DNA from 3 places in the Klebsiella sp. A52 genome. Region 1 is predicted to be linked to each of the others. Evidence: predicted binding sites of a transcription regulator. Region 1 holds the regulator's gene; each other region holds the start of a gene.
What was found. The regulator PurR, encoded in region 1, represses purine synthesis genes. The targets are predictions, from matches to a motif close to CANGCAAACGTTTGCNTG.
Positions count from the first base shown of each region.

Region 1 (6,960 bases):
AAGTGATCAGAACCTTAAAACAGCGTAGACGCTTTTTTGGCTTTGTGAGAAATCTCACGAAAAAATCGTGAGGGTGCTATCCGACGTAGAACAGAGGAAGGGAGATAACCCTTGCCGAAAGGCCTTCCATGGTTAAACGGGCTGCGTCCTGCCCCCGTTAATATCTAAAAAACTTTCTATTTATGTGATGCCGGATCCAGTATAGGCCGCTAAAAACCGCCTTTCAATAAAAATATATTAGCAGGCTAATGACTGGTCCGGGATATCCTTTAAAAATTCATCAAGCGTGAGATGATTCGCTCACTAACTGTACGCGTCGTTGCTGCATCCAGAAACCGATGCCTGCCAGGACGATGGAAATCAGCATCACGCTGGTGGTGGTCAGAAGCGGAGTGGCGATAAGGCTTGAGACCAGCAGGCTTGCCAGGAAGCACAGGCCAAGCTGCAGCGTATTCTGCAGGGCGGCGGCGCGGCCGGTCGCCTGTGGAAAAGGTTTCAGCGCCTGGGCGACAACGATAGGGTAAATGCCGCCATTCACAATCGCCATGATGCAAAACGGAACCATTAACGCAACCAGCGACGGATGATCCTGTATTCCGGCAAGCCAGGTCGCGGCTACGCTCAGCGAAAAAACAACCAGCAGCCAGGGCAGCATCTGATGACCCTGCCATTTTTGCAGCGCCGCACGGCAGCCGTAACCGCCGATCAGGAAGGCGATAGTTTGCGGCACGTAGCTAAGACCAATTACCGTCGGACCATAGCCCATTTCATGGAGGATAAATGGCGAACCGGTGAGCCAGGCGAAGAAGCTGGCGGAACACGCCGCATAAATGAGCACGTTACCGCTATATTCACGTGAACGCAGCAGGGACATAAAGGTAATTTTCTGCTGGGTTTCGCCAGCAGGTTTGACGACCGCCTTCAGACGAAAAGCCGGCAGCATCAACAGTATGGTGATAGCGAACAGGGTGGCGAAGATAGCCTGCCATTCCAGATGGACTAACAGCCAGCTGCCGAGTAACGGCGCCAGCGCCGGAGAGAGCCCGACCAGTGGCATGATCGTCGCGAAAATGCGGTTGGTGCGCTGGGCCGGATAGTAGTCGGTCACCATCGCCTGCCAGGTCACCGCGGCGGCGCATACGCCAATCGCCTGGACAAAACGCAGTACCAGCATCAGCGTCGCATCGCGTACCCACAGCATCCCAAGGCAGCCAAGAGCGAAGATAGCCAGCCCGGCGAGCAGAATCGGTTTCCGACCATAGCGGTCCGACAGCGGCCCCCAGAACAGCTGGCCGATCGCGAAGCCCGCGAGGAATAAGCTCAAGCTGGCGCTAACCGATGCGGCAGAGGTGTTGAGGTCTTGCTGAATGGCGGCAAAGGCCGGTAGATACATGTCGGTGGCCAGAAAGCCAAGCACGCTCAGGCCGCCCAGCCACACTAAAAATCCTTTCCCAGGTTGTTGCATAACGTTCTCTTTCTACTGATGCAGGTACGATGCCGCAGAGTGTAGGGAGTGTAATCCGCCTTGTGAAACGCTATTATTTGTCACATGCATTCAAAAATTTTGCAGGCAGAATATGTGGTCTGAATATTCCTTAGAAGTGGTTGATGCTGTGGCGCGTAACGGGAGTTTCAGCGCCGCGGCGCAGGAGTTGCACCGCGTACCTTCGGCGGTGAGCTATACGGTGCGACAACTGGAGGAGTGGCTTGCGGTTCCGCTTTTTGAACGTCGCCATCGTGATGTTGAATTGACCCCCGCCGGGCACTGGTTTTTGCAGGAAGGACGTTCTGTTATCAAAAAAATGCAGATCACCCGCCAGCAGTGCCAGCAGATTGCTAACGGCTGGCGTGGCCAGCTGTCGATTGCGGTGGACGATATCGTTAAACCGGCGCGGATGCGCCAGATGATTGTTGATTTTTATCGCCATTTTAGCGATGTCGAACTGATCGTTTTTCAGGAAGTTTTCAACGGCGTCTGGGATGCGTTAGCCGATGGGCGGGTAGAATTAGCTATTGGCGCGACGCGTTCGATTCCGGTGGGCGGGCGTTACGCTTTCCGCGATATGGGGATGCTGAACTGGCATTGTGTCGTCGCCAGCAGCCATCCGCTGGCGCAGATGGAAGGGCCGCTCAGCGATGACGTGTTGCGCAACTGGCCGTCACTGGTGCGCGAAGATACCTCACGCTCGCTGCCGAAGCGCACAACCTGGCTGCTGGATAACCAGAAGCGGGTGGTGGTGCCGGATTGGGAATCTTCAGCCACCTGTCTTTCAGCAGGATTGTGCGTCGGGATGGTGCCAGGCCACTTTGCCCGCCCGCATATTGATAGCGGGGAGTGGACGGCCTTAACGCTGGAAAACCCATTCCCGGATGCCGCCTGCTGCCTGACCTGGCAACAAAGCGATGCCTCACCCGCTTTGAGCTGGCTACTTGACTATCTTGGCGACAGCGAAACGTTGAATCGGGAGTGGTTGCGGGCGCCGGAATAACCGGCGCCGGGGGGAGGGCGTTAGCGGCGATAATCGACGAACGGGCCGTCGGCAACCGAGCGGCGCTCGATAAGACGCGGATGTACCTCAATGGACTGCGACTCTTCACGTTTATTAACAATGCGATCGAGCAGCATATTGAATGCCGCTTCCCCGAGCGAGTCCTTTGGCTGATGTATAGTGGTCAGCGCCGGGCTGAAGTAGCGGGCGTTACGCACGTTATCATAGCCGATCAGCGAAATGTCCTGCGGTACGCGCAGGCCCATTTCGTCGGCGGCGCAGATAGCGCCCATCGCCATGATGTCGCCGCCGCAGAACACGGCGGTTGGGCGGTGCTGCTGATTGAGGATCTGCTGCATGGCGCGGTAGCCGGATTCCGGTTCAAAGTCGCCCTGAACAATCCAGTTTTCCGGCACATTGATATGCGCTTCTTTCATTGCCTGCATGAAGCCTGCCAGGCGTCCGGCACCGGTGTTACGCTCAAGCGGGCCCGGAATAACGCCAATTTCACGATGGCCGCGTTCAATCAGGTAACGGCCGGCGATATAGCCGCCTTCAAAGGCATTATCGATAACCGAGTCGGTAAAGTCCGCTTTGGCTTCACCCCAGTCCATCACCACCATCGGGATATGACGATACTCTTCGAGCATACTGAGTACGGACTCCGGGTACTCGGAACACATCACCAGCAGGCCGTCAACGCGCTTTTGCGCCATCATAGACAAGTAGGCGCGCTGTTTTTCCGGATCGTTCCAGGCGTTGCCCAGAATCAGGGTATAGCCTTTCTGGAAGCAGCTTTTTTCTACGGATTCGATAATTTCAGCGAAATAGGCCGCTTCGCTGCTGGTGGCCAGCAGACCGATCGATTTAGTGTGATTGACTTTCAGGCTGCGAGCCACGGCGCTTGGCGAATAGTGGAGTTCTTTAATTGCCGCCCACACCGCATTGCGCGTCTCTTCCGCCACGAAACGGGTTTTGTTAATCACATGTGATACAGTTGTAGTGGAAACGTTTGCGCGTTTCGCTACATCTTTAATAGTTGCCATTACTTCTCACTCCAGACCTTGACCTGATCGTCTGATTATCGATACGTAAACGTTTGCCTATACACACCCTGTATACAATGATCAACATTGCAACACCTGGGAAAACGACACAGAACGACAGGAAGGGGTCAATGGCCGATACGCTTTCAAATTAGCGTGGGATTTTGTCCTATCTCGCGGCAAAGGGGAAGAGCAAAAATGTGCATCACTCTAAATCCGGGAAGATTTTTGCATATTTTTGTGCAAAAATGAGCAAGCTCACTTTCTATGTGGGGATAATCAGGGGAGAAAATTGATGGACACAAATTTAAAGTTTTCGCTGACAACGACGGTTATTGTTCTGGGTCTGATCGTCGCCGCCGCGTTGACCGCGGTACTGCACTGATTCCAGCAGGGAGGGGGCTTCCCCTCCTATCCCGCCATTATTAGCAGATCTGCAAAAATCTTTTGTCATTTCGTTTACTTCTGTTTTTCTGTGATTGATGTCATGCTTTTGGCTTCTGATGTAATGCCGTGTCCTGAATCGGCCTGATGGAGTCTCTGAATGAAAATCAACTTTCCCTTACTCGCGTTGGCGATCGGTGCCTTTGGTATCGGTACCACTGAGTTTTCCCCGATGGGATTACTGCCGGTTATCGCCAAAGGCGTAGATGTTTCTATTCCGGCCGCGGGGATGCTGATTAGCGCCTATGCCATTGGCGTGATGGTCGGCGCGCCGTTAATGACGTTACTGCTGTCGCATCGCGCTCGCCGCAATGCATTGATCTTCCTGATGGGGATCTTCACCCTCGGCAACGTGCTCTCTTCTATTGCGCCGGATTACACGACGCTACTGCTGTCGCGCATTATCACCAGCCTCAATCATGGCGCGTTCTTTGGCCTTGGCTCGGTCGTTGCCGCAAGCGTGGTGCCAAAACACAAACAGGCCAGCGCGGTTGCGACCATGTTTATGGGGCTGACCATTGCCAATATCGGCGGCGTACCGGCTGCCACCTGGCTTGGTGAAACCATCGGCTGGCGAATGTCGTTCCTGGCCACGGCGGGTCTGGGGTTAATTGCGATGGTAAGCCTGTGGTTCTCCCTGCCGAAAGGTAGCGCCGGCGAGCGTCCGAACGTGAAGCGCGAGCTGTCGGTATTAATGCGGCCTCAGGTACTCTCTGCGCTGTTGACCACCGTGCTGGGCGCCGGGGCAATGTTCACGCTGTATACCTACATTTCTCCGGTACTGCATACCATCACCAACGCTTCACCGCTGTTTGTTACCGCCATGCTGGTATTAATCGGCGTCGGTTTCTCGCTTGGCAACTATCTGGGCGGTAAGTTTGCCGACCGTTCAGTCTCCGGCACTTTGAAAGGATTCCTGCTGTTGTTGATTGCCATCATGTTGGCTATTCCGCTGCTGGCGCAATCGCAACTGGGTGCTGCCGTCAGCATGGTCGTGTGGGGCGCGGCAACCTTCGCGGTCGTTCCGCCGCTGCAGATGCGGGTAATGCGCGTGGCGCACGAAGCGCCGGGCCTGTCATCATCGGTGAATATTGGCGCTTTCAACCTCGGCAACGCGTTGGGCGCGGCGGCGGGCGGCGCGGTGATATCCGGCGGTCTCGGGTATGCTTTTGTGCCGGTGATGGGGGCGATTATTGCCGGGCTGGCGTTGGCGGTGGTGCTGTTTGGCGGGCGTTCGCAACCAGAAGAAGCATTAGCGAATAACTAAGTCGCACTAAGAAAAACCGCAGCGGGGTAATCCTGCTGCGGTTTTGTTTTTATGCTGCCAGGTTAGCGGCAACAAATTTCCAGTTTACCAGCGCCCAGAAGTGTTCCAGATAATTAGGACGGGCATTGCGGTAGTCGATGTAGTAGGCGTGTTCCCAGACATCAACGGTCAGCAGCGGCGTCGCATCGGTAGTCAGCGGAGTGCCGGCGTTGCTGGTGGAGACGATAGCCAGGCTGCCGTCTGCGTTTTTAACAAGCCAGGTCCAGCCTGCGCCGAAGTTTTTCGCCGCGGCATCGGTGAATTTCGCTTTAAAATCAGCGAAGCTACCGAAAGATTTGTTAATCGCTGCGGCCAGTTCGCCTTCCGGCTCACCGCCGGCGTTCGGCGCCAGGCAGTTCCAGTAGAAAGTGTGGTTCCAGACCTGCGCTGCGTTATTGAAGACGCCGCCTTCAGAAGAGCGAACGATCTCTTCCAGAGATTTGCCTTCAAAAGCGGTGCCTTTGATCAGGTTGTTGAGGTTGGTCACGTAGGCCTGGTGATGCTTACCGTAATGGTATTCCAGGGTTTCTGCGGAAATGTGCGGCGCCAGGGCGTCTTTTGCATATGGTAATGCAGGTAATTCAAACGACATTGCTACTCTCCTTATAACTTTTTGTTTTTTCTCACATTAATTAGGTGAAAATTCACCTGAATACAGTATTTACTGTGTAACGCTGTCGCGAGTGTTACATGTTATTGTGTTGAGAATGTTAACATTTGCTGAAGTCAGTTAAAAGACTTACAACAACAAAGGTTATTCATTGCTAACGCGACTGATTAAGCCTTCGCCAGTCTGGCACATGGCGAGCGATATGATTCGCAAATTCCCCATCGACGCGCCTGCCTACGACTAAAACGCTTCGTATCTTCACCGCCTGTTATCTTTTTAGATCGCTATAAAACATTAGCTTGCGAGCATTATGCGTAATGGGAATGACTTTCATGCCCAATAATCATTAGGATTAATTTTAATTGTATGACAAATATAATTGTCTCTGCAGGCAACGGACCTCGGAGTAAGAAATCGTTATTGAACAAGCATAAAGCTCATAATTGATGGATGAAAAGAGATGGCGCACAAACATGAAATGGTCAGCGGACATATCATTCCGATCGTCGTAGATATTATCGAATGGATCGAAGACAACATTTTTACCGCGCTCCCCGTTACCGCGATCTCGCGAAAATCGGGTTATTCGCACTGGTACTTTCAGCGTCAGTTCGCGCTGATTACCGGTTATACGCTGGGAACGTATGTGAGCCGACGCAAAATGACCATTGCCGCCGGCATTCTCAAACAGACGAAGGATTCGGCGCTGAGTATCTCATTGCTGCTCGGGTTTGAAGGCCAGGCGACATTCTGCCGTACTTTCCGTCGTCATTTTGGTATGTCGCCGACCAGTTATCGCCGTCACCCCGCGCAACTGGAGGAGCGTATGCAGTATCCGCTGAATCTGCAAGAGGAGGGGAATATACAGCAGAACGGTATGCCGCCGCAGCGGCAAACCGGGATCGGCGTTTCTTAACGAATGGTTTTTGGCGTCATCACACGGCGCGCGCCGACGTAGTGGCGAACCCAATAATCTTCGCTTAAAGAGGTTATCTGGATGTCACGGCCGGTACGCGGCGACTGGATAAACTTTCCGTTTCCAACGTAAACGCCAACGTGGTCGGC
Region 1 covers NZ_CP074437.1:4,132,988-4,139,947, reverse strand. Annotated here, with positions in the region: gene punC (purine nucleoside transporter PunC) at 281-1,465, opposite strand; gene punR (DNA-binding transcriptional activator PunR) at 1,578-2,489, shown strand; gene purR (HTH-type transcriptional repressor PurR) at 2,510-3,535, opposite strand; gene KGA69_RS19560 (cytochrome bd-I oxidase subunit CydH) at 3,831-3,920, shown strand; gene KGA69_RS19555 (MFS transporter) at 4,080-5,246, shown strand; gene sodB (superoxide dismutase [Fe]) at 5,296-5,877, opposite strand; gene KGA69_RS19545 (helix-turn-helix domain-containing protein) at 6,356-6,811, shown strand; gene KGA69_RS19540 (C40 family peptidase) at 6,808-6,960, opposite strand, start outside.

Region 2 (6,960 bases), 510 kb from region 1:
CTAATCAGATAATCCGGCGCACGGTAGTCGTGGCGGTATTTGGCTTGGGGCTGTTGTGTCATAAAAAACCTTTAGCGTGTCTGTAAAGTATCGGCTCCAGTCTATTCCTGTTGCGCAGATCGCGCTATGCAGAATCTTCATCTTTTCAACGTTCAACACGAAAATCGCTACATATTGATAACACATGAGGCACGAAATGCGCTCGACCCGGCGCAAAGCTTGTGGTGTGATCCGTGTTCAATATATTAAACTAGGCCTCGCAAATGACCGTCAGCGTTACCGTCGAGCCATCGCAGCAGGACAGCACCGGGTATTAAAGGTATACTCCGCCTCCTTTTTTCTGCTTTGGTTTGAATGGAACGCCCCAGTGAGAGGATGCTACTGCGCACCATGACACAATTCACTTCTCCTGTACTGCACTCGCTGCTTGATACGGATGCCTATAAGCTGCATATGCAGCAGGCCGTCTTCCACCGCTACTATGATGTGGAGGTGGCGGCAGAGTTCCGCTGCCGCGGAGACGATCTGCTCGGCATCTATGCCGACGCGATTCGCGAGCAGGTTGAAACCATGCGCGACCTGAAGCTGCAGGACGATGAGTATCACTGGCTGTCCACCCTGCCGTTCTTCTCGCAGGACTATCTCGACTGGCTACGCGACTTCCGCTACGACCCGAGCCAGGTCACCGTCATCAACGATCATGGCAAGCTGAATATTCGCCTCGCCGGGCCGTGGCGCGAAGTGATCATGTGGGAAGTGCCGCTGCTGGCGGTCATCAGCGAACTGGTGCACCACTACCGTTCGCCGGAAATCGGCGTCGATCTGGCGCTGGAGACGCTCGAACATAAGCTTGCCGACTTCGCCGACATGACCGCCGCCATCGATATGTCGGCATTCCGCCTGATGGATTTCGGCACCCGCCGCCGCTTCTCCCGTGAAGTACAGCAGGCTATCGTGCAGCGCTTGCAGCAGGAGCCGTGGTTTGTCGGCACCAGCAACTACGATCTGGCCCGCCGACTCAATTTAACCCCGATGGGCACCCAGGCGCACGAATGGTTCCAGGCGCACCAGCAGATCAGTCCAAACCTTGCCAGCAGCCAGCGCGCGGCTCTTGCCGCCTGGCTGGCGGAATATCCGGATCGGCTGGGTATTGCTCTGACCGACTGCATCACCATGGACGCTTTCCTGCGTGATTTCGGTCCTGAATTCGCCACCCGCTATCAGGGACTGCGCCATGACTCCGGGGATCCGCTGGAGTGGGGCGAGAAAGCTATCGCCCATTATCAGAAATTGGGTATCGACCCGATGAGTAAAGTGCTGGTGTTCTCCGATAACCTCGACCTCGGCAAAGCGGTCGATCTGTATCGCCACTTCTCCTCGCGGGTGAATCTCAGTTTCGGTATCGGCACCCGGTTAACCTGCGACATCCCACAGGTGAAACCGCTGAATATCGTCATAAAACTAGTAGAATGTAACGGCAAGCCGGTGGCGAAACTCTCCGATAGCCCGGGTAAAACCATCTGCCACGACAAGGCTTTCGTCCGTGCCCTGCGTGAGGCCTTCGATCTGCCGCCGATTAAAAAGGCGAGTTAATTTCAACAAGGAGCCTCTCAGGCTCCTTTTTCTTTATTATTTATTGTCAAATTATCCCTTTATGATGCGAATTCTGCTTGTCTGATGGAAGATGACAGGTAACATAGATATCCCCCCGTTGAAGGGGAAGAGACTTTTTTATTGGACTATATAGAGAGAATATTATGAGCGTTGTGCCTGTAGCCGACGTACTCCAGGGCCGCGTTGCCGTTGACAGCGAAGTCACCGTGCGCGGATGGGTGCGTACCCGCCGAGATTCTAAAGCTGGCTTTTCTTTCCTCGCCGTCTATGACGGTTCCTGCTTTGATCCTGTACAGGCCGTTATTAATAATTCTCTGCCCAATTACAATCAGGAAGTGTTGCGCCTGACCACCGGCTGTTCGGTTATCGTCACCGGTAAAGTCGTGGCCTCCCAGGGTCAGGGCCAGAGCTTTGAAATCCAGGCCTCCAGCGTGGAAGTCACCGGCTGGGTTGAAGATCCGGACACCTACCCGATGGCGGCGAAACGCCACAGCATCGAGTATCTGCGTGAAGTGGCGCACCTGCGTCCGCGCACCAACCTGATTGGCGCGGTAGCGCGCGTACGCCACACCCTGGCGCAGGCGCTGCATCGCTTCTTCGACGAACAGGGTTTCTTCTGGGTATCCACCCCGCTTATCACCGCTTCCGATACCGAAGGCGCCGGTGAAATGTTCCGCGTATCGACGCTGGATCTGGAAAACCTGCCGCGTAACGACCAGGGTAAAGTCGATTTCGATAAAGACTTCTTCGGTAAAGAGTCGTTCCTGACCGTTTCCGGCCAGTTGAACGGTGAGACCTATGCCTGCGCATTGTCCAAAATCTATACCTTCGGCCCAACCTTCCGCGCCGAAAACTCCAACACCAGCCGCCACCTGGCGGAGTTCTGGATGCTGGAGCCGGAAGTTGCCTTCGCCAACCTCAACGATGTTGCCGGTCTGGCAGAAGCCATGCTGAAGTACGTCTTCAAGGCGGTACTGGAAGAGCGTGCGGATGACATGAAGTTCTTTGCCGAGCGCGTAGATAAAGACGCCATCGACCGTCTGCAGCGTTTTGTCTCTGCTGATTTCGCCCAGGTTGATTACACCGACGCCGTCACTATCCTGGAAAACTGCGGCAAGCAGTTTGAAAACCCGGTGTACTGGGGCGTGGATCTCTCCTCCGAGCATGAGCGGTATCTGGCCGAAGAGCACTTCAAAGCGCCGGTGGTCGTGAAAAACTATCCGAAAGACATTAAGGCGTTCTACATGCGCCTTAACGAAGACGGTAAAACCGTCGCCGCAATGGACGTTCTGGCGCCGGGCATCGGCGAAATCATCGGCGGCTCCCAGCGTGAAGAGCGTCTGGATGTTCTGGACGCGCGTATGGCCGAAATGGGTCTGAATAAAGAAGACTACTGGTGGTATCGTGATCTGCGCCGTTACGGCACCGTCCCGCATTCCGGCTTCGGTCTGGGCTTCGAGCGTCTTATCGCCTACGTAACCGGCGTACAGAACGTTCGCGACGTGATTCCTTTCCCACGTACGCCACGTAACGCCACATTCTAATCGCGTTTCGTTAAAACACTGACAAGGTCGGCGCAAGCCGGCCTTTTTTTATGTCAATTTTCGTGAGCGAATTTCAACAAACTTAAACATCAACCTTCACAATTCGTAATTATGTTACTCACTATTTCCTTACCCTTAGTACGTAGATTTCGCACCTTATGTTAAGACACAAATGAATACACTGATTGAATTGGCTATTTTTTAATCATTACGCGCACGTTATGCAAAAAAGGCGCCTGAACGAAAAAGGAGCCAAACTGAGACAAAAAATAATCAAATCTGTCTTTAGCGAAAATATTCATAACTAATTCATATAGATATATATAAGAAGGTGACAATCTTCGCAAAGTGGAACGGAATTTTGATTGAGTTCACAAAGTTCCCAAAAATAAATATTTGGTTACATGTTTTTTCTTTTTGTTACTACTTTACGATATTGGTAGCATTTTCCGGCTAGCGAAACGGCACCACCGATGGAAAGATGCCTTCAGACACCAAACTATCTTCAATAGTTCTGTAAATTTTCATTGACGGAATTTATTGGCGGCGGTGGCAAGTGTCATATAAAAAATATTAATGAGGGTAATAAATAATGATGAAGCGCAATATTCTGGCAGTGGTGATCCCTGCCCTGCTGGTAGCCGGTGCGGCCAACGCTGCGGAAATCTATAACAAAAATGGTAACAAGCTGGATTTCTACGGAAAAATGGTTGGCGAACATGTCTGGACCACCAATGGTGACACCAGCAGCGACGACACCACCTATGCCCGTATCGGCCTGAAAGGCGAAACCCAAATCAACGACCAGTTGATCGGTTACGGCCAGTGGGAATACAACATGGATGCGTCCAACGTTGAAGGTTCCCAGACCACTAAAACCCGTCTGGCCTTCGCCGGTCTGAAAGCGGGCGAATATGGTTCATTCGACTATGGCCGTAACTACGGCGCCATCTACGACGTCGAATCCGCAACCGATATGCTGGTTGAGTGGGGCGGCGACGGCTGGAACTACACCGATAACTACATGACCGGCCGTACCAACGGCGTGGCCACCTACCGTAACTCAGACTTCTTCGGTCTGGTGGACGGTCTGAGCTTCGCGCTGCAGTACCAGGGTAAAAACGATCACGACCGCGTTGTTCGTAAACAGAATGGCGACGGCTTCAGCACCGCGGCAACCTACGCGTTTGATAACGGTATCGCGCTGTCCGCAGGTTACGCTAACTCCAACCGTAGCGTTGACCAGAAGCGCGACGGCAACGGTAACAAAGCTGAAGCATGGGCAACCTCTGCTAAGTACGATGCTAACAACATCTACGCCGCTGTTATGTACTCCCAGACTTACAACATGACCCCGGAAGAAGATAACTACTTCGCGGGCAAAACTCAGAACTTCGAAGCTGTGGTTCAGTATCAGTTCGATTTCGGTCTGCGTCCGTCCCTCGGCTACGTGCAGACTAAAGGTAAAAATCTGCAGGCTCGCGGCGGCTTCGGCGGCGGCGATGCGGACCTGGTTAAATACATTGAACTGGGTACCTGGTACTACTTCAACAAAAACATGAACGTGTACGCGGCGTACAAGTTCAACCAGCTGGACGACAACTCCTATACTCGTGAAGCAGGCGTTGCCACCGACGACCAGGCTGCGGTTGGTATCGTTTACCAGTTCTAATCTGTAGTACACCCCTTCGTGATATGCCTAAAAAGCAGGACTTCGGTCCTGCTTTTCTGCGTTACTAAGACGAAGATCGTAACTTGCAAAAACCTTCTCGCTTTTTGTCGCAAACGGTTGGCAATTTGTAAATCTACCGTTACCCTGATAGCGGATTTCCCTCAGTAATCACAATGGAACCTCGTCATGTTTGAGAACATTACAGCCGCCCCTGCCGACCCTATTCTGGGCCTGGCCGATCTGTTTCGTGCCGATGACCGCCCAGGCAAAATTAACCTCGGAATTGGTGTTTACAAAGATGAGACAGGTAAAACGCCTGTTCTGACCAGCGTAAAAAAAGCCGAGCAATATCTGCTGGAAAATGAAACCACCAAAAACTACCTCGGTATTGATGGTATTCCGGAGTTTGGTCGTTGCACTCAGGAGCTGCTGTTCGGTAAAGGAAGCGCAATTATCGGCGATAAGCGCGCCCGTACCGCCCAAACCCCAGGCGGCACCGGCGGCCTGCGCGTAGCGGCTGATTTCCTTGCCAAAAACACCGACGTTAAACGGGTATGGGTAAGCAACCCAAGCTGGCCGAACCATAAAAGCGTTTTCGGCGCTGCCGGGCTGGAAGTGCGTGAATACGCTTACTACGATGCCGCTAACCACCAGCTTGATTTCGACGGTCTGCTGGCCAGCCTGAACGAAGCGCAGGCGGGCGACGTTGTGCTGTTCCACGGCTGCTGCCACAACCCAACCGGCATCGATCCAACGCTGGAACAGTGGCAACAGCTGGCGCAAATGTCCGCCGAAAAAGGCTGGCTGCCGCTGTTTGACTTCGCCTACCAGGGCTTCGCCCGCGGTCTGGAAGAAGACGCTGAAGGCCTGCGCGCGTTTGCCGCGCTGCATAAAGAGCTACTGGTCGCCAGCTCTTACTCGAAAAACTTCGGCCTGTATAACGAGCGCGTTGGCGCCTGTACGCTGGTTGCCGCCGATCAGGACACCGTCGATCGCGCGTTCAGCCAGATGAAAGCGGTTATCCGCGCCAACTACTCAAACCCGCCGGCGCACGGCGCCTCGGTGGTGGCGACGATTCTCAGCAACGACGCGCTGCGCGCCATCTGGGAACAAGAACTCACCGATATGCGCCAGCGTATTCAGCGCATGCGCTTACTATTTGTGAATACTCTGCAGGAAAAAGGCGCCAGCCGCGACTTTACCTTTATCACCAAACAGAATGGGATGTTCTCGTTTAGCGGCCTGACCAAAGAGCAGGTGCTGCGTCTGCGTGAAGAGTTCGCTATTTATGCGGTCGCGTCCGGGCGTATCAACGTTGCCGGCATGACGCCTGATAATATGGCGCCGCTGTGCGAAGCCATCGTCGCGGTGCTGTAATTCTCAGCCCTGACGCATAAGAAAAAGGCCGCAAACGCGGCCTTTTTTACTTGCTTAAGGTCAGGCATTACCAGACCGGCATTTCATCCTGCAGGAACGGATTATGCAGGCGCTCATATCCCAGCGTCGATAACGGGCCATGACCGGGGATAAACGTCACGTCGTCGCCCAAAGGCAACAGTTTACGTTTAATCGCATCAATCAACTGGCCGTGGTCGCCTCGCGGGAAGTCGCTGCGTCCTACTCCTCCTTTGAAAATCACATCGCCGGAAATCAGCAGACGCGAGGCATCGTCAAAGAAAACCACGTGCCCCGGGGTATGGCCAGGACAGTGCAATACCTGCAAAGCGATATTGCCGACGGTTACCACATCCCCTTCATTCAGCCAGCGGTCCGGCTGCAAAGGCTGACATTCATCCAGCCCGAACATGCGGCTTTGCGCCGGCAATCCTTCCAGCCAGAACTCATCTTCTTTTTCCGGTCCAATAATTGGCACACCGTAATGTTGCGCCAGCTCGGCTGCCGCGCCGACGTGATCCAGGTGACCATGCGTCAACAGGATCTGCATCAGGCTGACGCCTGCCGCCGCGACTTCTTCCTTGATGCGCTCGGCATCGCCGCCAGGATCGACCAGAGCGGCAAGCCGGGTTTGTTCACACCAAATTAAAGAACAGTTCTGGGCGAACGCCGTGACCGGAATAATACGATAGTTCATGATGCTCCTTTCGTTACCAGTGCCGTACCGGACCGGTA
Region 2 covers NZ_CP074437.1:4,640,448-4,647,407, forward strand. Annotated here, with positions in the region: gene pepN (aminopeptidase N) at 1-62, opposite strand, end outside; gene pncB (nicotinate phosphoribosyltransferase) at 391-1,593, shown strand; gene asnS (asparagine--tRNA ligase) at 1,758-3,158, shown strand; gene ompK35 (porin OmpK35) at 3,751-4,830, shown strand; gene KGA69_RS22035 (amino acid aminotransferase) at 5,017-6,207, shown strand; gene KGA69_RS22040 (MBL fold metallo-hydrolase) at 6,275-6,922, opposite strand; gene KGA69_RS22045 (YcbK family protein) at 6,936-6,960, opposite strand, start outside.
Region 2: KGA69_RS22035 (amino acid aminotransferase) is a predicted target of PurR. The motif match lies at 4,937-4,954, and genes of this name have one in related genera.

Region 3 (6,960 bases), 2.0 Mb from region 1:
GTTACTGGCAACGATGAGGCGTTGATTCAGCCGTTAGTGGAAGTCGAAAAAGAGGTCATACTGTCGGCGCTGGAAAAAACGGGCGGCAACAAAACTGAAGCCGCCCGTCAGTTAGGCATTACGCGTAAAACGCTGCTGGCAAAACTCAGCCGTTAGTTTTTTCACGCGCGATGGCGCGCCAGCCGATATCGTTACGGCTGAAGCTGCCGTTCCAGCGAATATCGGTCAGTAGTTCATAGGCGCGCTGCTGCGCCTGCGCCACGGTGTCACCCAGCGCGGTTACGCACAGCACGCGTCCGCCGTTGGTGACTACGCGCTGGTCGTCAGACAGCCTGGTGCCGGCGTGGAAGACTTTACCGTCTGCCGCTTCCTGCTGCGGCAGACCGTGGATCTCATCGCCCGTGTTGTAGTTGCCCGGATAGCCGCCGGCGGCCACCACAACGCCCAGCGAGGCGCGGTCATCCCACTCGGAAGTTTTCTCGTCCAGCTTGCCCGCGCAGGCGGCGAGGCACAGCTCTACCAGATCGGATTTCATGCGCAGCATGATCGGCTGAGTTTCCGGATCGCCAAAGCGGCAGTTGAACTCAATAACCTTCGGGTTGCCCTGCTTATCGATCATCAAACCGGCATACAGGAAACCGGTATAGGTGTTGCCTTCAGCGGCCATACCTTTAACTGTTGGCCAGATAATCCGCTCCATGGTGCGCTGATGGACTTCATCGGTCACTACCGGCGCCGGGGAGTAAGCGCCCATACCGCCGGTGTTCGGGCCGGTATCGCCGTTGCCGACGCGCTTGTGATCCTGGCTGGTGGCCATCGGCAGGACGTGCTCGCCGTCGACCATGACAATAAAGCTGGCTTCTTCGCCATCGAGGAATTCTTCAATCACGATGCGGTGGCCTGCATCGCCAAAGGCGTTACCGGCCAGCATATCTTTCACCGCCGCTTCGGCTTCCTCAAGGGTCATCGCCACGATAACGCCTTTACCCGCCGCCAGACCGTCGGCTTTGATGACGATCGGCGCGCCTTTCTCGCGCAGGTAAGCCAGCGCAGGCTCAACTTCGGTGAAATTCTGGTATTCCGCCGTCGGGATATGATGACGAGCGAGGAAATCTTTGGTGAAGGCTTTTGAACCTTCCAGCTGCGCGGCGCCTTCGGTTGGCCCGAAGATGGCGAGCCCTGCGGCACGAAACGCGTCCACTACGCCAATGACCAGCGGCGCTTCCGGGCCAACGATCGTCAGGTCGATTTTTTCATCCTGCGCGAAACGTAGCAGCGCCGGAATATCGGTAACGCCGATAGCGACGTTTTGCAGCGCCGGCTCCAGAGCGGTGCCCGCGTTGCCCGGCGCGACGTAGACGGTATCAACCAGCGGCGACTGGGCCGCTTTCCAGGCCAGCGCGTGTTCGCGCCCGCCGTTGCCGATTACTAATACTTTCATCTGCTGCTCCGTGAATTAATGGCGGAAGTGGCGCATGTCGGTGAAGATCATGGCGATACCATGTTCGTCCGCGGCGGCAATTACTTCTTCATCGCGGATAGAGCCGCCCGGCTGGATAACGCAGGTGATGCCGACGGCCGCGGCGGCATCAATACCATCGCGGAACGGGAAGAAGGCGTCAGAAGCCATGGCGGAGCCTTTCACTTCCAGACCTTCGTCACCGGCTTTAATCCCGGCAATTTTCGCCGAGTAGACGCGGCTCATCTGACCGGCGCCGATACCGATGGTCATATTATTTTTGGCATAAACGATGGCGTTGGATTTGACGAATTTCGCCACTTTCCAGCAGAACAGCGCATCGCGTAGCTCTTGCTCGCTCGGCTGACGTTTGCTGACCACGCGCAGTTCGCCCGCGGTGACCATACCGAGATCGCGGTCCTGAACCAGCAGGCCGCCATTGACACGTTTGAAATCGAGACCCGCGACGCGAGCATCCCACTGGCCGCAGACCAGCACGCGAACGTTCTGCTTAGCGGCGGTGATTTTCAGCGCTTCTTCGCTGGCGGATGGCGCGATGATCACTTCGACGAACTGGCGAGAGATGATCGCCTGCGCGGTTTCAGCATCCAGCTCGCGGTTAAAGGCTATGATGCCACCGAAGGCGGAGGTTGGATCGGTTTTGTAAGCGCGATCGTAGGCGTCGAGGATCGAGTCGCTGACGGCAACGCCGCACGGGTTGGCATGCTTAACGATAACGCAGGCCGGCTCGTTGAACTCTTTCACACACTCCAGCGCCGCATCGGTATCGGCAATGTTGTTATACGAGAGCGCTTTGCCCTGCAGCTGGGTGGCGGTCGCCACGGAGGCTTCTTTTACATTCTCTTCTATATAGAAGGCAGCCTGCTGGTGGCTGTTTTCGCCGTAGCGCATATCCTGCTTCTTAATGAAGTTTAGATTCAGGGTACGCGGGAAGCGGCCAGCGGCTTCTTTACTTTCGCCGTGATAGGCCGGAACCATACTGCCGAAGTAGTTAGCGATCATGCTGTCGTAAGCGGCGGTGTGTTCGAAGGCTTTAATCGCGAGGTCGAAACGGGTGTCCAGCGTGAGAGAACCTTCGTTGGCGTCCATCTCATTAATGATGGCGTCGTAGTCGCTGCTCTTAACCACGATGGCGACATCTTTATGGTTCTTCGCCGCGGAGCGCACCATAGTCGGGCCGCCGATATCGATGTTTTCCACCGCGTCTTCCAGCGAGCATCCTTCACGAGCGACGGTCTGGGCGAACGGGTAGAGGTTAACGACAACCATATCGATAGGCGCGATACCGTGTTGCTGCATGATACCGTCATCCTGACCGCGACGACCGAGGATGCCGCCGTGTACTTTCGGATGCAGGGTCTTCACGCGTCCATCCATCATTTCCGGGAAACCGGTGTAGTCAGAGACTTCGGTAACCGGCAGGCCTTTATCTGCCAGCAGGCGAGCGGTGCCGCCGGTGGACAGCAGCTCGACACCACGAGCGGAAAGCGCCTGCGCGAATTCGACGATACCTGCCTTGTCAGAAACACTGAGCAGGGCGCGGCGGACTGGACGACGTTGTTGCATGGTATTAAATCCCCAGGATTTGAACATTACAGAGAGCGTTAGGTGAGTTTTTGCCTAAAAACTCACCTAACGCACCCAACCGGGCATCCGTGTCATAGCGCGGCATTGTAACGAAAACGTTTGCGCAACGCTCGCGAATTTTTATCTTTCTCTTTAAGCCGATGGTTCTCTCCTTATATGGCAATGGATGTACCGGGGTTTAAGCCGTGTTTTGCCGTGTGCCTGTGGATAATTCTGTGTGTAAAAGGGTATAAAGCGGGGTTTTGCTGGGGAATGCAGCAGTCAGTCATTTTTCTGCAATTTTTCTATTGCAGGTGCTCGAGAACTCCCTATAATGCGCCTCCATCGACACGGCGGATGTGAATCACTTCACACAAACAGCCGGTTCGGTTGAAGAGAAAAATTCTGAAATTCAGGGTTGACTCTGAAAGAGGAAAGCGTAATATACGCCACCTCGCGACAGAGCGCTAAAGCGCGTCGCAACTGCTCTTTAACAATTTATCAGACAATCTGTGTGGGCACTCAAAGTGACATGGATTCTTAACGTCCTCGGACGAAAAATGAATACCAAGTCTCTGAGTGAACATGCGTAATTCATTACGAAGTTTAATTCACGAGCATCAAACTTAAATTGAAGAGTTTGATCATGGCTCAGATTGAACGCTGGCGGCAGGCCTAACACATGCAAGTCGAGCGGTAGCACAGAGAGCTTGCTCTCGGGTGACGAGCGGCGGACGGGTGAGTAATGTCTGGGAAACTGCCTGATGGAGGGGGATAACTACTGGAAACGGTAGCTAATACCGCATAACGTCGCAAGACCAAAGTGGGGGACCTTCGGGCCTCATGCCATCAGATGTGCCCAGATGGGATTAGCTAGTAGGTGGGGTAATGGCTCACCTAGGCGACGATCCCTAGCTGGTCTGAGAGGATGACCAGCCACACTGGAACTGAGACACGGTCCAGACTCCTACGGGAGGCAGCAGTGGGGAATATTGCACAATGGGCGCAAGCCTGATGCAGCCATGCCGCGTGTATGAAGAAGGCCTTCGGGTTGTAAAGTACTTTCAGCGAGGAGGAAGGCGTTAAGGTTAATAACCTTAGCGATTGACGTTACTCGCAGAAGAAGCACCGGCTAACTCCGTGCCAGCAGCCGCGGTAATACGGAGGGTGCAAGCGTTAATCGGAATTACTGGGCGTAAAGCGCACGCAGGCGGTCTGTCAAGTCGGATGTGAAATCCCCGGGCTCAACCTGGGAACTGCATTCGAAACTGGCAGGCTAGAGTCTTGTAGAGGGGGGTAGAATTCCAGGTGTAGCGGTGAAATGCGTAGAGATCTGGAGGAATACCGGTGGCGAAGGCGGCCCCCTGGACAAAGACTGACGCTCAGGTGCGAAAGCGTGGGGAGCAAACAGGATTAGATACCCTGGTAGTCCACGCCGTAAACGATGTCGACTTGGAGGTTGTGCCCTTGAGGCGTGGCTTCCGGAGCTAACGCGTTAAGTCGACCGCCTGGGGAGTACGGCCGCAAGGTTAAAACTCAAATGAATTGACGGGGGCCCGCACAAGCGGTGGAGCATGTGGTTTAATTCGATGCAACGCGAAGAACCTTACCTACTCTTGACATCCAGAGAACTTAGCAGAGATGCTTTGGTGCCTTCGGGAACTCTGAGACAGGTGCTGCATGGCTGTCGTCAGCTCGTGTTGTGAAATGTTGGGTTAAGTCCCGCAACGAGCGCAACCCTTATCCTTTGTTGCCAGCGGTCCGGCCGGGAACTCAAAGGAGACTGCCAGTGATAAACTGGAGGAAGGTGGGGATGACGTCAAGTCATCATGGCCCTTACGAGTAGGGCTACACACGTGCTACAATGGCATATACAAAGAGAAGCGACCTCGCGAGAGCAAGCGGACCTCATAAAGTATGTCGTAGTCCGGATTGGAGTCTGCAACTCGACTCCATGAAGTCGGAATCGCTAGTAATCGTAGATCAGAATGCTACGGTGAATACGTTCCCGGGCCTTGTACACACCGCCCGTCACACCATGGGAGTGGGTTGCAAAAGAAGTAGGTAGCTTAACCTTCGGGAGGGCGCTTACCACTTTGTGATTCATGACTGGGGTGAAGTCGTAACAAGGTAACCGTAGGGGAACCTGCGGTTGGATCACCTCCTTACCTTAAAGAACCTGCCTTTGTAGTGTCCACACAGATTGTTTGATAAATGATAAATTTCAAAATGTACTGTTAAGTGCATTGTGAAATTTTGCTCTTTAAAAATCTGGATCAAGCTGAAAATTGAAACGACACACAGTTAATGTGTGTTCGAGTCTCTCAAATTTTCGCAATCAGAAGTGAAACATCTTCGGGTTGTGAGGTTAAGCGACTAAGCGTACACGGTGGATGCCCTGGCAGTCAGAGGCGATGAAGGACGTGCTAATCTGCGAAAAGCGTCGGTAAGGTGATATGAACCGTTATAGCCGGCGATGTCCGAATGGGGAAACCCAGTGCAATTCGTTGCACTATCGTTAACTGAATACATAGGTTAACGAGGCGAACCGGGGGAACTGAAACATCTAAGTACCCCGAGGAAAAGAAATCAACCGAGATTCCCCCAGTAGCGGCGAGCGAACGGGGAGCAGCCCAGAGTCTGAATCAGCTTGTGTGTTAGTGGAACGGTCTGGAAAGTCCGACGGTACAGGGTGATAGTCCCGTACACCAAAATGCACAGGCTGTGAACTCGAAGAGTAGGGCGGGACACGTGGTATCCTGTCTGAATATGGGGGGACCATCCTCCAAGGCTAAATACTCCTGACTGACCGATAGTGAACCAGTACCGTGAGGGAAAGGCGAAAAGAACCCCGGCGAGGGGAGTGAAAAAGAACCTGAAACCGTGTACGTACAAGCAGTGGGAGCACCTTTATGGTGTGACTGCGTACCTTTTGTATAATGGGTCAGCGACTTATATTCTGTAGCAAGGTTAACCGTATAGGGGAGCCGCAGGGAAACCGAGTCTTAACTGGGCGTTAAGTTGCAGGGTATAGACCCGAAACCCGGTGATCTAGCCATGGGCAGGTTGAAGGTTGGGTAACACTAACTGGAGGACCGAACCGACTAATGTTGAAAAATTAGCGGATGACTTGTGGCTGGGGGTGAAAGGCCAATCAAACCGGGAGATAGCTGGTTCTCCCCGAAAGCTATTTAGGTAGCGCCTCGTGAACTCATCTTCGGGGGTAGAGCACTGTTTCGGCTAGGGGGTCATCCCGACTTACCAACCCGATGCAAACTACGAATACCGAAGAATGTTATCACGGGAGACACACGGCGGGTGCTAACGTCCGTCGTGAAGAGGGAAACAACCCAGACCGCCAGCTAAGGTCCCAAAGTCACAGTTAAGTGGGAAACGATGTGGGAAGGCACAGACAGCCAGGATGTTGGCTTAGAAGCAGCCATCATTTAAAGAAAGCGTAATAGCTCACTGGTCGAGTCGGCCTGCGCGGAAGATGTAACGGGGCTAAACTGTGCACCGAAGCTGCGGCAGCGACACTATGTGTTGTTGGGTAGGGGAGCGTTCTGTAAGCCTGCGAAGGTGGCCTGTGAGGGTTGCTGGAGGTATCAGAAGTGCGAATGCTGACATAAGTAACGATAATGCGGGTGAAAAGCCCGCACGCCGGAAGACCAAGGGTTCCTGTCCAACGTTAATCGGGGCAGGGTGAGTCGACCCCTAAGGCGAGGCCGAAAGGCGTAGTCGATGGGAAACAGGTTAATATTCCTGTACTTGGTGTTACTGCGAAGGGGGGACGGAGAAGGCTATGTTAGCCGGGCGACGGTTGTCCCGGTTTAAGCATGTAGGCGGAGGTTCCAGGTAAATCCGGTACCTTTTTAACGCTGAGGTGTGATGACGAGGCACTACGGTGCTGAAGT
Region 3 covers NZ_CP074437.1:1,065,423-1,072,382, reverse strand. Annotated here, with positions in the region: gene zraR (sigma-54-dependent response regulator transcription factor ZraR) at 1-156, shown strand, start outside; gene purD (phosphoribosylamine--glycine ligase) at 146-1,441, opposite strand; gene purH (bifunctional phosphoribosylaminoimidazolecarboxamide formyltransferase/IMP cyclohydrolase) at 1,457-3,046, opposite strand; rRNA gene KGA69_RS04955 (16S ribosomal RNA) at 3,675-5,214, shown strand; rRNA gene KGA69_RS04950 (23S ribosomal RNA) at 5,413-6,960, shown strand, end outside.
Region 3: purH (bifunctional phosphoribosylaminoimidazolecarboxamide formyltransferase/IMP cyclohydrolase) is a predicted target of PurR. The motif match lies at 3,156-3,173, and genes of this name have one in related genera.